Linked DNA regions of Azospirillum brasilense. The protein of the gene in region 1 binds, or shares a complex with, the protein of each later gene. Links are inferred from orthologs where the notes say so. Each region holds a gene or a part of one and is shown in the gene's direction. Other genes may lie near its edges.

Region 1 (6,348 bases):
GTGCGGACCATGCCGCGGCCGAGCTTTTCGCGGTGGGCCGACTTGCTCAGCAGGCTGACGTCCTGGGGACTCGACAAGTAGCCCATTTCGACCAGCGCGGACGGCATGTCCGGCGCGGTCAGCACGGCGAAGCCGGCCTGACGGTGCGGCTTGTTGGGGATCAGCTTGACCTCGCGGCCGAGGTGCTCCAGCGCCATGTTGGCGAAGCGCTTGGAGTGGTTCATCGTGTCGCGCTGGGCGAGGTCGATCAGGATCGAGGCCACCAGATCATTCTCGGAGGACAGGTCCATGCCGGCCAGCGCGTCGGCCCGGTTCTCCTTGGCGGCCAGCATCTCCGCCTCGCGGTCGGACGCCCGGTCGGACAGGGTGTAGATGGACAGGCCGCGCATGTTGGCGGAGCCGATGCTGTCGGCGTGCAGAGACAGGAACAGGTCGGCGTTGGCCTCCCGCGCGATGGCGACGCGGTCGCGCAGGCGGATGAACACGTCCTTGTCGCGGGTCAGCCGCACCCGGTAGCGGCCGGACCCTTCCAACTGGCGCTTCAGCTCCCGCGCCATCGCCAGCGTGATGTCCTTCTCATAGACCCCGCCGACGCCGACCGCGCCGGGATCGACGCCGCCATGGCCGGGATCGACGACGATCATCGGCTTTTCCGGCACCGGCGCCGCCCGCGGCGGGACCGGGGGCGGAAGGGCCGCGGCGACCGGCACGATGGGGTCCTTCTTCGCCGGCGGGCGGACCGCGTCGCGGCTCACCGACGCGGTGGCCGCAGTGGCCGTGGTCGCGGCGACCGGGGCGGCGGCGGCGAACTGCGCCGGGGTGGTGCGGGCGATGTCGAGGACGAAGCGCGGCTTGAAGCCGTCGCGCGGCGGGATGAGGTAGGACTCGACCACCCGCGCCGGGCCGTCGGTCTCCACCACCAGGCGGGAGGCGCCGCCGTCGCGCCCTTCGAAGCGGTAGCGGGCGACCACGCCCTTGCCCGCCATCACCGTGTTGCCGCCCGGCCAGCTCACCTCCGGCAGATCGACGACGACGCGGTAGGGCGAGCCGTGCACCGACACGGTGAAGGGAACCGAGTCGGTGAGTTCCAGAACCAGCCGCGTCTTGTCGGGATGCAGGCCGAGCCGCGCGTTCAGGACGGACACCCGCTCCTGCACCGGCGGCGGGAAGGGCAGCGCCGCGGTGGTCTGGGCCTGCGCCGGGGCGCACGGCAGAACGGCCGCCCCCAGAAGGGCGCCCAGCGCAGCGACAATCGCGAGCAATCGGGGCATCCGTTCCACCAGAAACCACAAACCGGCAAAGCCAGCGCTCAGCTATAGCGCAGCGAAATCAAGGCGCTCAACGCTGGTGTCCGGGGGCGTGGCGGAATTGTCGGCGAGGGTGCCGTTCATGCAACACCGCCCCCGCCGGCCCCGGCCCGGGGAAATGCCGCCGAACCGGATGCGACGGACCGCAACTTTCGCCGAATTCCACGTTGTGCATGGTTTCGTGCTTGTCTATGGTAGCTCTGCGACATACCGCGACCCACCAGCCCACTCTTCCGAGAGGTTTCTCTCCGGGGTGACTGTGGGCGTCGCCCGCGGACCCCCACGGCCGAAATTTACATCATCGGGCGCGGTCCGGGGCGTGACGCTTCTGGGTTGCCGGTGGATTGGGACGAAACCTCGAAGCTGGTGCCGGCCGCAAGGCCGTAACCCGGAGGCCGAAGCCCGACCCGTCCTGGCTGCTTCGTCAGCGCCGTTCGACGGGTTAGGGGCCGGTTCCGCAGGCTTCGCTCACAACGATGACGCGCCCTGGCGGCTTGTCCGTCGCGCGGGCGGCCTGGGGCGTCATGGGGATCTTGTATGGCCAAGCGCATGCTGGTGGACGCCACGCACCCGGAGGAAACCCGGGTCGCCGTGGTCAATGGGAACAGACTCGAAGATCTCGACTTCGAAATCGCCACCCGGAAGCAACTCAAGGGCAACATCTACCTTGCCAAGGTGACCCGGGTCGAGCCGTCGCTCCAGGCGGCCTTCGTGGAATATGGCGGGAACCGCCACGGCTTCCTGGCCTTCTCGGAAATCCACCCCGACTATTACCGCATCCCGATCGCCGACCGCGAGGCCCTGCTGGCCGAGGAGCGCCGGCTTGAGGAGCAGGCCGAGGCCCGCGCCGAGGCCGCCGCCGACGGCGCCGTGATGGCCGAGCCGATCCGCCCGGATGTCGTGGTCGAGGAAAACTCCCCGATGCCCGGCTCCTACGCCGAGGCCGAGGGCGACGGGTTCGAGGGCGATGTCCCGGCCTTCGCCACGGACGCCGGTTCGGACGGTGGTTCGGACGAGGCCGCGGATTCGGACGAGGCTCCGGAAGGCGCCGCCCCGGCCGAGAGCCCGGACGTCATCGGCGGGGACGAGGTCGAAGAGGCCCACCGCCGCCGCGCCCGCCCGCTGCGCAGCTACAAGATCCAGGAAGTCATCAAGCGCCGGCAGGTCATGCTGGTCCAGGTGACCAAGGAGGAGCGCGGCAACAAGGGCGCGGCGCTGACCACCTACCTGTCGCTGCCGGGCCGCTACTGCGTGCTGATGCCCAACACGGGCCGCGGCGGCGGGATCTCCCGCAAGATCACCAACCCCGCCGACCGCAAGCGCCTGAAGGAGATCCTGTCCGATCTCGACATTCCGGAAGGCATGGCGGTCATCCTGCGCACCGCGGGGCTGGAACGCTCCAAGCAGGAAATCAAGCGCGACCTCGAATATCTGCTGCGCCTGTGGGACGACATCCGCGTCCAGACGCTGAAGTCGTCCGCGCCCTGCCTCATCTATGAGGAGGCGAACCTCATCAAGCGCTCGATCCGCGATCTCTACACCGACGACATCGACGAGATCTGGGTGGAGGGCAGCGCCGGCTTCAACACCGCGCGCGACTTCATGCGCATGATGATGCCGAGCCACAGCAAGCGCGTCATGCAGTACCAGGACGACACGATCCCGCTGTTCCACCGCTATCAGGTGGAAACGCAGATCGACGCGATCCACAGCCCGGTCGTGCAACTCCGCTCCGGCGGCTACATCGTCATCAACCCGACCGAGGCGCTGGTTTCCATCGACGTCAACTCGGGCAAGTCGACGCGCGAGCGCAACATCGAGGAAACGGCCTACAAGACCAACCTCGAAGCCGCCGACGAGGTGGCGCGCCAGCTCCGCCTGCGCGACCTCGCGGGCCTCATCGTGATCGATTTCATCGACATGGAGGAGCCCCGCAACAACGCCGCGGTGGAGCGCCGTCTGAAGGAGGCGATGAAGAACGACCGGGCGCGCATCCAGCTCGGCCGCATCTCCGCCTTTGGACTGCTGGAACTGTCGCGCCAGCGCCTGCGCCCGTCGCTGCTGGAAACCAACTTCGAGCGCTGCCCGCACTGCTCCGGCACCGGCGTCATCCGCTCGGTGGAATCCGCCTCGCTGCACGTGCTGCGCGCCATCGAGGAGGAGGGCATCCGCAAGCGGTCGTCGGAGATCACCGTCTTCGTGCCGACCCGCATCGCGCTCTACATCCTCAACCAGAAGCGCGGCGAGCTGACCAAGATCGAGGACCGCTACCGGTTCCGCGTCATGGTCCAGGCCGACGACACGCTGATCGCTCCGGACCTGCGGCTTGAGCGCGTGAAGGCCCGCACGCCGGAGGACGACGTGCCGCTGGTCAGCGCCGAGCGCGTCCTGGCCGAGACCGACCGCATCCTGGCCGCCGAGGCCGAGGAGGCCGAGGAGGAGGCGCCCGTCGTCGAGGCCGCCGAGGTCGCCGGGGCCGAGGTCACGGAACGCGCCGACGCCGCCGGGGAGAGCGAGGGCGACCGCCGCCGCCGCCGCCGCCGCCGCCGTGGCCGCGGGCGTGACCGCGAGGATGGCCGCGCGCCGTTCGGCGAGTCCGCCGACGCGTCCGACGAGGCGACCGAGGGCGAGGAAGTCGAAGCGGAGGCCGCCGACGCCGACGAGACGGCGGTCGACGAGGAAGCGATCGAGCGCGCCCAGATCGAGGCGCCGGAGTTCGTCATCAACGACGTCGATGTCGGCCCCGCCCACATCGAGGACGACGAGGACGAGGAGGCCGATCTGGCCGCGTCCGAGGCGGAGGACGGCGCCGATGCCTTCGAGGCCAACGGCGACGGGAATGGCGAGCGCAAGAAGCGCCGCCGCGGCAAGCGCGGTGGTCGCCGGCGGTCCCGCCAGCGCGAGGGCCTGGAGGCCGGCGAGGGTCTGCCCGCCGCCGAATCGGAAGATGGCGCCGAGGGCGAGGCGGAAGCCGAGTCCTTCCCGACCGCCGTCGAGGCCGGCCGCGCCGTCAACCCGCCGGAACTGCCGGCGGACATGGAACCGGTCGAGTTCGACTGGGTCCTGACCAGCGCGGTGGCCGCCGAGGCCGCCCCGGAGACCACGGCGGACACCGCCGCGGAGGTTCCGGCCGCCGAGGAAGCCGCCCCGGTGGCGGAGGAGGCTCCGGCCCGCAAGCCGCGCCGTGGCCGCGCCAAGGCGACCGCCGCGGAGGCTGCCGAGGCCGTGACGGCGGAGCCGGAAGCGGCCCCCGCCAAGCCGAAGCGCGCCGCGAAGGGCGCCAAGGCTGCTCCCAAGGCGGCCGCCCCCAAGGCTGCCGCTCCGGAGGAAGCCGCCCCGCCGGCCAAGCCGTCGCGCAGCCGCAAGGCGAAGACCGCGACCGCCGAGGCCGCCCCTGCCCCGGCGCCGGTTGCGGCCCCGGTCGCCGAGGAGCCGAAGAAGCGTCCGGCGCGCAAGCGCAAGACCGCGGCGGACGCTCCCGCCGAGGCGGCACCCGCTCCGGCCCCGGTTGCGGCCCCCGTCGCCGAGGAGCCGAAGAAGCGTCCGGCGCGCAAGCGCAAGACCGCGGCGGATGCGCCGACCGAAGCGGCGCCCGCTCCGGCGGTCAGCGAGACGGTTCCGGCCGCGCCGGCACCCGAGCCCGCCAGCGCAAACGCCGCTCCGGAGGCCAAGCCGCGCCGGGGTTGGTGGAGCCGCTAAGCGCGCGCTTCATCGCCGTAAAGACTGGAAAAGGCGCCTCGCGGCGCCTTTTCCTTTTCCTGAGAACCGCGAAGGGTCCCGACCATGAGCAAGGCCTTCACCCGGGAGAACGACTCCGCCGGCGACGACGACGAGGCCGACGATCCCAAACCCTTGCCCAAGGGCGTGAAGAACTACATGACGCCCGAAGGCTTCCAGCGCATGCAGGAGGAACTGCGTTCGCTGCTGCGCGTCGAGCGCCCAAAGGTGGTCGAGGTGGTGTCCTGGGCGGCCGGCAACGGCGACCGCTCGGAAAACGGCGACTACATCTACGGCAAGAAGCGCCTGCGCGAGATCGACCGGCGCATCCGCTTCCTGACCAAGCGGCTGGAATCGGCGGAGGTGGTTGACCCCACGCTCCAGAAGAACCGCGACCGCGTGTTCTTCGGCGCCACCGTCACCTACGCGCGGGAGGACGGCACGGAGAACACCATCACCATCGTCGGCGCCGACGAGGTGGACATGGACCGTGCCCATGTGAGCTGGATTTCGCCCATCGCCCGCGCCCTGCTGAAGGCGCAGGAGGGCGACGTGGTGGACCTGCGCACCCCCGCCGGGCTGGAGCAGATCGAGGTCGTCGCCATCCGCTATCCGGGCGACGAAGCATAAAGAACGCTGGGGCTACAGCAGCCCCAGCTCCTCCAGTTCGGCGCGCAGGCTGGCGGCGCCGGAGAAACGGTGCGCCGTCATGCCGAGGATGCGGGCGGCCTCGACATTGGCCGGGCTGTCGTCGATGAAATAGCAGTCCGCCGCCGACAAGCCGTAGCGGTCGAGCAGGAGCTGGAAGATCGCCGGGTCCGGCTTCACCAGCCTCTCGTCGCCGGACACGATGATCCCGTCGAAGAGGTTTAGGAAATCGAAGCGCTGGCGGGTCAGCGCCAGCTTGTCCGACGAGAAGTTGGTGATGGAGTAGAGCGGCGTCCCGCGCTGCTTCAGTTCCATCAGGATCTCCGGCGTTCCGGCCATGGGGCCGGGCACCATCTCCTCCCACCGCTCGTGATAGGCGCGGATCAGCTCGCGGCAGTCGGGAAACTCGGCGGTCAGAAGGGCGACCGCCTCGTCCCACGGGCGGCCGCGGTCCTGCTCCAGGTTCCAGGCGGGGGTGCAGATGGTGTCGAGGAAGTCCTCCATCAGGTCCTCGTACCCATCGAACAGCTCGCGGTAGAGATGCCGCGGGTCCCATTCGATGAGCACCTGGCCGATGTCGAAGACGACGGTGGTCGGCTTGGTCATCGTCAATTCCCGTCCCAGCCTCAGCCCTTGCGGGCCGCCGCGACGAGGTCCTTCATCTGGTCCAGCTTGA
Region 2 (4,204 bases), 830 kb from region 1 along the record:
GCCGCTACGCCACGCTCATCGAGCGTCTGGGCCTGCGTCGCTGATTTCCAAAAGGCGTCCGTCCTGGTGACCGAACATCCGTCCCGATCCGCGCTCGATCCGCCGCACCGCCTTCCGGTGCACCGGGGAGCGTCGCGCCGGTCGGGACGTTCGGTTGTTCGCGAAGGTATGTTCTAGTCAGACGGCCGGCCCGGACCTTCCGGGACCGGCCGTTTGATTTTTTTAGCCCTTTTCGGGTTTTGCCCTTTGTTGGGTTTTCACATGCGGGGTCCGACGACCGATGACCCCGGCTTAGGCCAGCAATCCGGCGGGCCTAGGCGTCGGATGGAAGGAAGAATCCATGTTCAAAGTTTTCCGCAAAGAAATCGAATGGGGTGGACGCAAGCTGACGTTCGAGACGGGCAAGATCGCCCGTCAGGCCGACGGCGCGGTGCTGGTCACCTATGGTGAGACCACGGTCCTCTGCACGGTCGTCGGCGCCAAGTCGCCGAAGCCGGGCGTCGATTTCTTCCCGCTGACGGTCAATTACCAGGAAAAGGCTTTCGCGGCCGGCAAGATTCCCGGCGGCTTCTTCAAGCGTGAAGGCCGCCCGACGGAGAAGGAGACGCTGGTCAGCCGCCTGATCGACCGCCCCATCCGTCCGCTGTTCGCCGATGGCTTCCGCAACGAGACGCAGGTCATCTGCACCGTGCTGAGCCACGATCTGGAGAACGATCCGGACATCGTCGCGATGGTCGGCACCTCGGCCGCGCTGACGATCTCCGGCATCCCGTTCCTGGGTCCGATCGGCGCCGCCCGCGTCGGCTACATCGACGGCCAGTATGTGCTGAACCCGACCATGGACGCCGTTGACGGTTCCGCGCTCGACCTCGTGGTCGCCGGCACCCGCGACGGCGTGCTGATGGTCGAGTCGGAAGCCCAGGAGCTGACCGAGGAGGTCATGCTCGGCGCCGTCGTGTTCGGCCACACCGGCTTCCAGCCGATCATCGACGCCATCATCGACCTCGCCGAGGAATGCGCGAAGGAGCCGTGGGACCTGCCGGCCCCGGCCTACGACCGCCCGGCCCTGAAGGCGAAGCTGCGCGAGACCGTCGGCGCCGACGTCGAGGCCGCCTACACCGAGACGGTCAAGCAGGTCCGCTACGAGAAGATCGGCGCCGCCAAGGCGAAGGCGCTGGAGTCGCTGGCCGAGTCCTTCGAGACCCAGGCCATCGCGACCGAGTTCAAGGAGCTGGAGGCCGACATCCTGCGCGGCGCCGTCCTGAAGACCGGCCGCCGCATCGATGGTCGCGACACCAAGACGGTCCGCCCGATCGTGTCGGAGGTCGGCGTGCTGCCGCGCGCCCACGGTTCGGCGCTGTTCACCCGCGGCGAGACGCAGGCCCTGGTCGTCACCACGCTGGGCACCAGCCAGGACGAGCAGATCATCGACGCGCTGGAAGGCGAGTACCGCGAGCATTTCATGCTCCACTACAACTTCCCCCCGTACTCGGTGGGCGAGGCCGGCCGCATGGGCTCGCCGGGCCGCCGCGAGATCGGCCACGGCAAGCTGGCGTGGCGCGCCATTCACCCGCTGCTGCCGAAGAAGGAGGACTTCCCCTACACGCTCCGCGTGGTGTCGGAAGTGACCGAGTCCAACGGCTCGTCGTCGATGGCGACGGTCTGCGGCACCTCGCTGTCGCTGATGGACGCCGGCGCGCCGCTGCCGCGCCCGGTGGCCGGCATCGCCATGGGCCTGATCAAGGAAGACGACGGCTTCGCGGTCCTGTCGGACATCCTGGGTGACGAGGATCACCTGGGCGACATGGACTTCAAGGTCGCCGGCACCGAGAAGGGCATCACCGCCCTGCAGATGGACATCAAGATCACCTCGATCACCGAGGAGATCATGAAGATCGCCCTGGGCCAGGCCAAGGACGGCCGCCTGCACATCCTGGGCGAGATGTCCAAGGCGCTGACCGGCGCCCGCGAGGCGGTGAACGAGAACGCCCCGCGCATCACCGTGATCAACATCCCGAAGGAGAAGATCCGCGACGTGATCGGCTCCGGTGGCAAGGTGATCCGCGAGATCGTGGAGCAGACCGGCGCCAAGATCGACATCGAGGACGACGGCACGGTCAAGGTCGCCGCGGTGGACACCAAGGCCGCCCAGGCCGCCATCGACTGGATCAAGGGCATCGTCGCCGAGCCGGAAATGAACGTGATCTACACCGGCAAGGTCGTGAAGGTCGTTGATTTCGGCGCCTTCGTGAACTTCCTGGGCTCCCGCGACGGCCTCGTCCACATCTCCGAGCTGGCGCAGCAGCGCGTCGGCAAGGTGTCGGACGTGGTGTCGCAGGGTGACTCGGTGAAGGTGAAGGTCATCGGCTTCGACGACCGCGGCAAGGTGAAGCTGTCGATGAAGCAGGTCGACCAAGCCACTGGCGAAGACCTGACCAAGAAGGACGGCCCCGCCGCCTGATCCTTCTTCCCCGCATAAGCGGGAATGGTACTTCTCTCCCTCCCCTGCGAAAGCGGGGGAGGGTCGGGGAGGGGGCAAGGCGCCGAAAGGCGCCTTTTTCTGTATCTGGCCCCCTTACAGCCGCCCCGCCCCGAACGTGTCGCAAGCGTTCAGCTCGCCACGCTCCAGACCGGTGCGGAACCATTGCACCCGTTGGGCGGAACTGCCGTGGGTGAAGCTGTCCGGCGTAACCGTGCCGCGGGACTGGCGCTGCAGGCGGTCGTCGCCGATGGCGCTGGCCGCCGCCAGGGCCTCCTCGACGTCGCCGGGCTCGATGATCTGGCGCTCTCGGTTGGCGTGGTTGGCCCACAGGCCGGCGAAGCAGTCGGCCTGAAGCTCCAGCCGTACCGACAGCCCGTTGGCCTCGGCCTGCGATCCGGCCTGCCGCTGGGCCTGCTGCACCCGGTCGGAAATGCCCAGCAGGTTCTGCACATGATGGCCGACCTCATGGGCGATCACATAGGCCTGGGCGAAGTCGCCCGGCGCGCGGAAACGGTCGCGCAGGTCGCGGTAGAAGCTGAGGTCGATGTACACCTTGCGGTCCTGCGGACAGTAGAAGGGACCCATCGCCGCCTGGGCGAAACCGCAGCCCGAATCCACCGTGCCGGAGAACAGCACCAGCGCCGGGTCCTGGTAGGTCCGCCCGATCTGCTGGAACTGGGCGGCCCAGGTGTCCTCCGTGTCGGCGAGGACGACCGAGACGAAGCGCTTCAACTCGTCGTCGCCACCGCCGCGCGGGGCGTCGGACTGCTCGTAACGGGCCTGCTCCTGCGGCGCCGTGCCCTGCAGCAGGTCCAGCGGGTTGATGCCGAGCAGAAGCGACACCACCACGATCACCGCCAGCCCGCCGATGCCGATCCCGCCGCGCCCGATGGGGATGCCGATCCCGCCGGTGCGGAACCCGCCGCTTCCAGGCGCGCCGCGCCGGTCCTCGACATTCTCGCTCTCGCGACCGTCCTGCCACCGCATCGCCCATTCCTCCCCCGACGCATTGCCAGAGGAAAACCGGCGAGGGGCACGGCTGTTCCGGCGCTCCGCCGGATGCGTCAACCGCGCGCTTGACCGCAAGCGGGGCCGTGCCATTTCCTAAGGCATGAACCACCGCTCCTTCGTCCCGACGGAACCCGCAACCGACACCGGCCCGCTGCCCTTCCGCGTGCACTGGTGGCAGGCTCTGGTCTTCTGGCTGCTCACCAACACCTACGGCGTGTTCGAGAGGGGCGGGGAGCCGTTTCCCGGCTATCAGCCCTCGCCGCTGCAGCCGCCGGGCTGGGCCTTTCCCGTCGTCTGGTTCAGCATCAGCCTGATCCAGCTCTGGGGCTGCGTGCGGCTGCTGAACGCGCCCTGGACGATCCGCTGGCGCCCGGCGCTGATCGGCATGCAGGGGGCGCTGTGGCTGCTCTACGCCAGCTTCGGCTTCGCCTATTTCACGATGGGCAGCCCGATCCTGGCGGCGGCCTGGACCATCGCCTACTTCATCATCGCCTCGACCTGCGTGCTTCTGGTCTGGCCGGACGACCGCGCCATCGCGGCGAGCTGGCTGCCGCTGGTGCTGTGGACCGGCTTCGCCTCCATCGTCGCCGTCCATGGCGTGGTCCTGAACCCGGACCCGCTGTTCGGGCTGGGGCCGGGGCTGGGGACGCGCTGATCAGCCGCGGTAGCGGTGCGTCGCCCCGGTGAAGTCCTCCGCGAGATAGCCGCCCT

The links. Proteins that work in one complex are often made in the same cells at the same time.
Region 2: the proteins of D3869_RS04215 (region 1) and pnp are in contact, whole or in part, in a cryo-EM structure (PDB 9QH0), measured with the Escherichia coli proteins. The link is inferred for Azospirillum brasilense from one-to-one orthologs.

Annotation. Positions count from the first base shown.
Region 1 is NZ_CP032345.1:845,883-852,230, forward strand. Bases 1,468-5,206 are described here. They hold D3869_RS04215 (Rne/Rng family ribonuclease), read left to right. Parts: upstream 1,468-1,844; coding sequence 1,845-5,006; downstream 5,007-5,206. Other genes in these bases: greB (transcription elongation factor GreB), read left to right, coding at 5,091-5,206. In the rest of the region: D3869_RS04210 (N-acetylmuramoyl-L-alanine amidase), read right to left, coding at 1-1,262; more of greB, read left to right, coding at 5,207-5,654; D3869_RS04225 (HAD family hydrolase), read right to left, coding at 5,667-6,278; D3869_RS04230 (DsbA family protein), read right to left, coding at 6,299-6,348. UniProt on the Escherichia coli protein: Endoribonuclease that plays a central role in RNA processing and decay. Required for the maturation of 5S and 16S rRNAs and the majority of tRNAs. Also involved in the degradation of most mRNAs.
Region 2 is NZ_CP032345.1:1,678,404-1,682,607, forward strand. What follows is about bases 1-2,900. They hold pnp (polyribonucleotide nucleotidyltransferase), read left to right. Parts: upstream 1-340; coding sequence 341-2,461; downstream 2,462-2,900. Other genes in these bases: rpsO (30S ribosomal protein S15), read left to right, coding at 1-44; ypfJ (KPN_02809 family neutral zinc metallopeptidase), read right to left, coding at 2,576-2,900. In the rest of the region: more of ypfJ, read right to left, coding at 2,901-3,469; D3869_RS08170 (TspO/MBR family protein), read left to right, coding at 3,594-4,148; D3869_RS08175 (lysine-2,3-aminomutase-like protein), read right to left, coding at 4,149-4,204. UniProt on the Escherichia coli protein: Involved in mRNA degradation. Catalyzes the phosphorolysis of single-stranded polyribonucleotides processively in the 3'- to 5'-direction. Also involved, along with RNase II, in tRNA processing.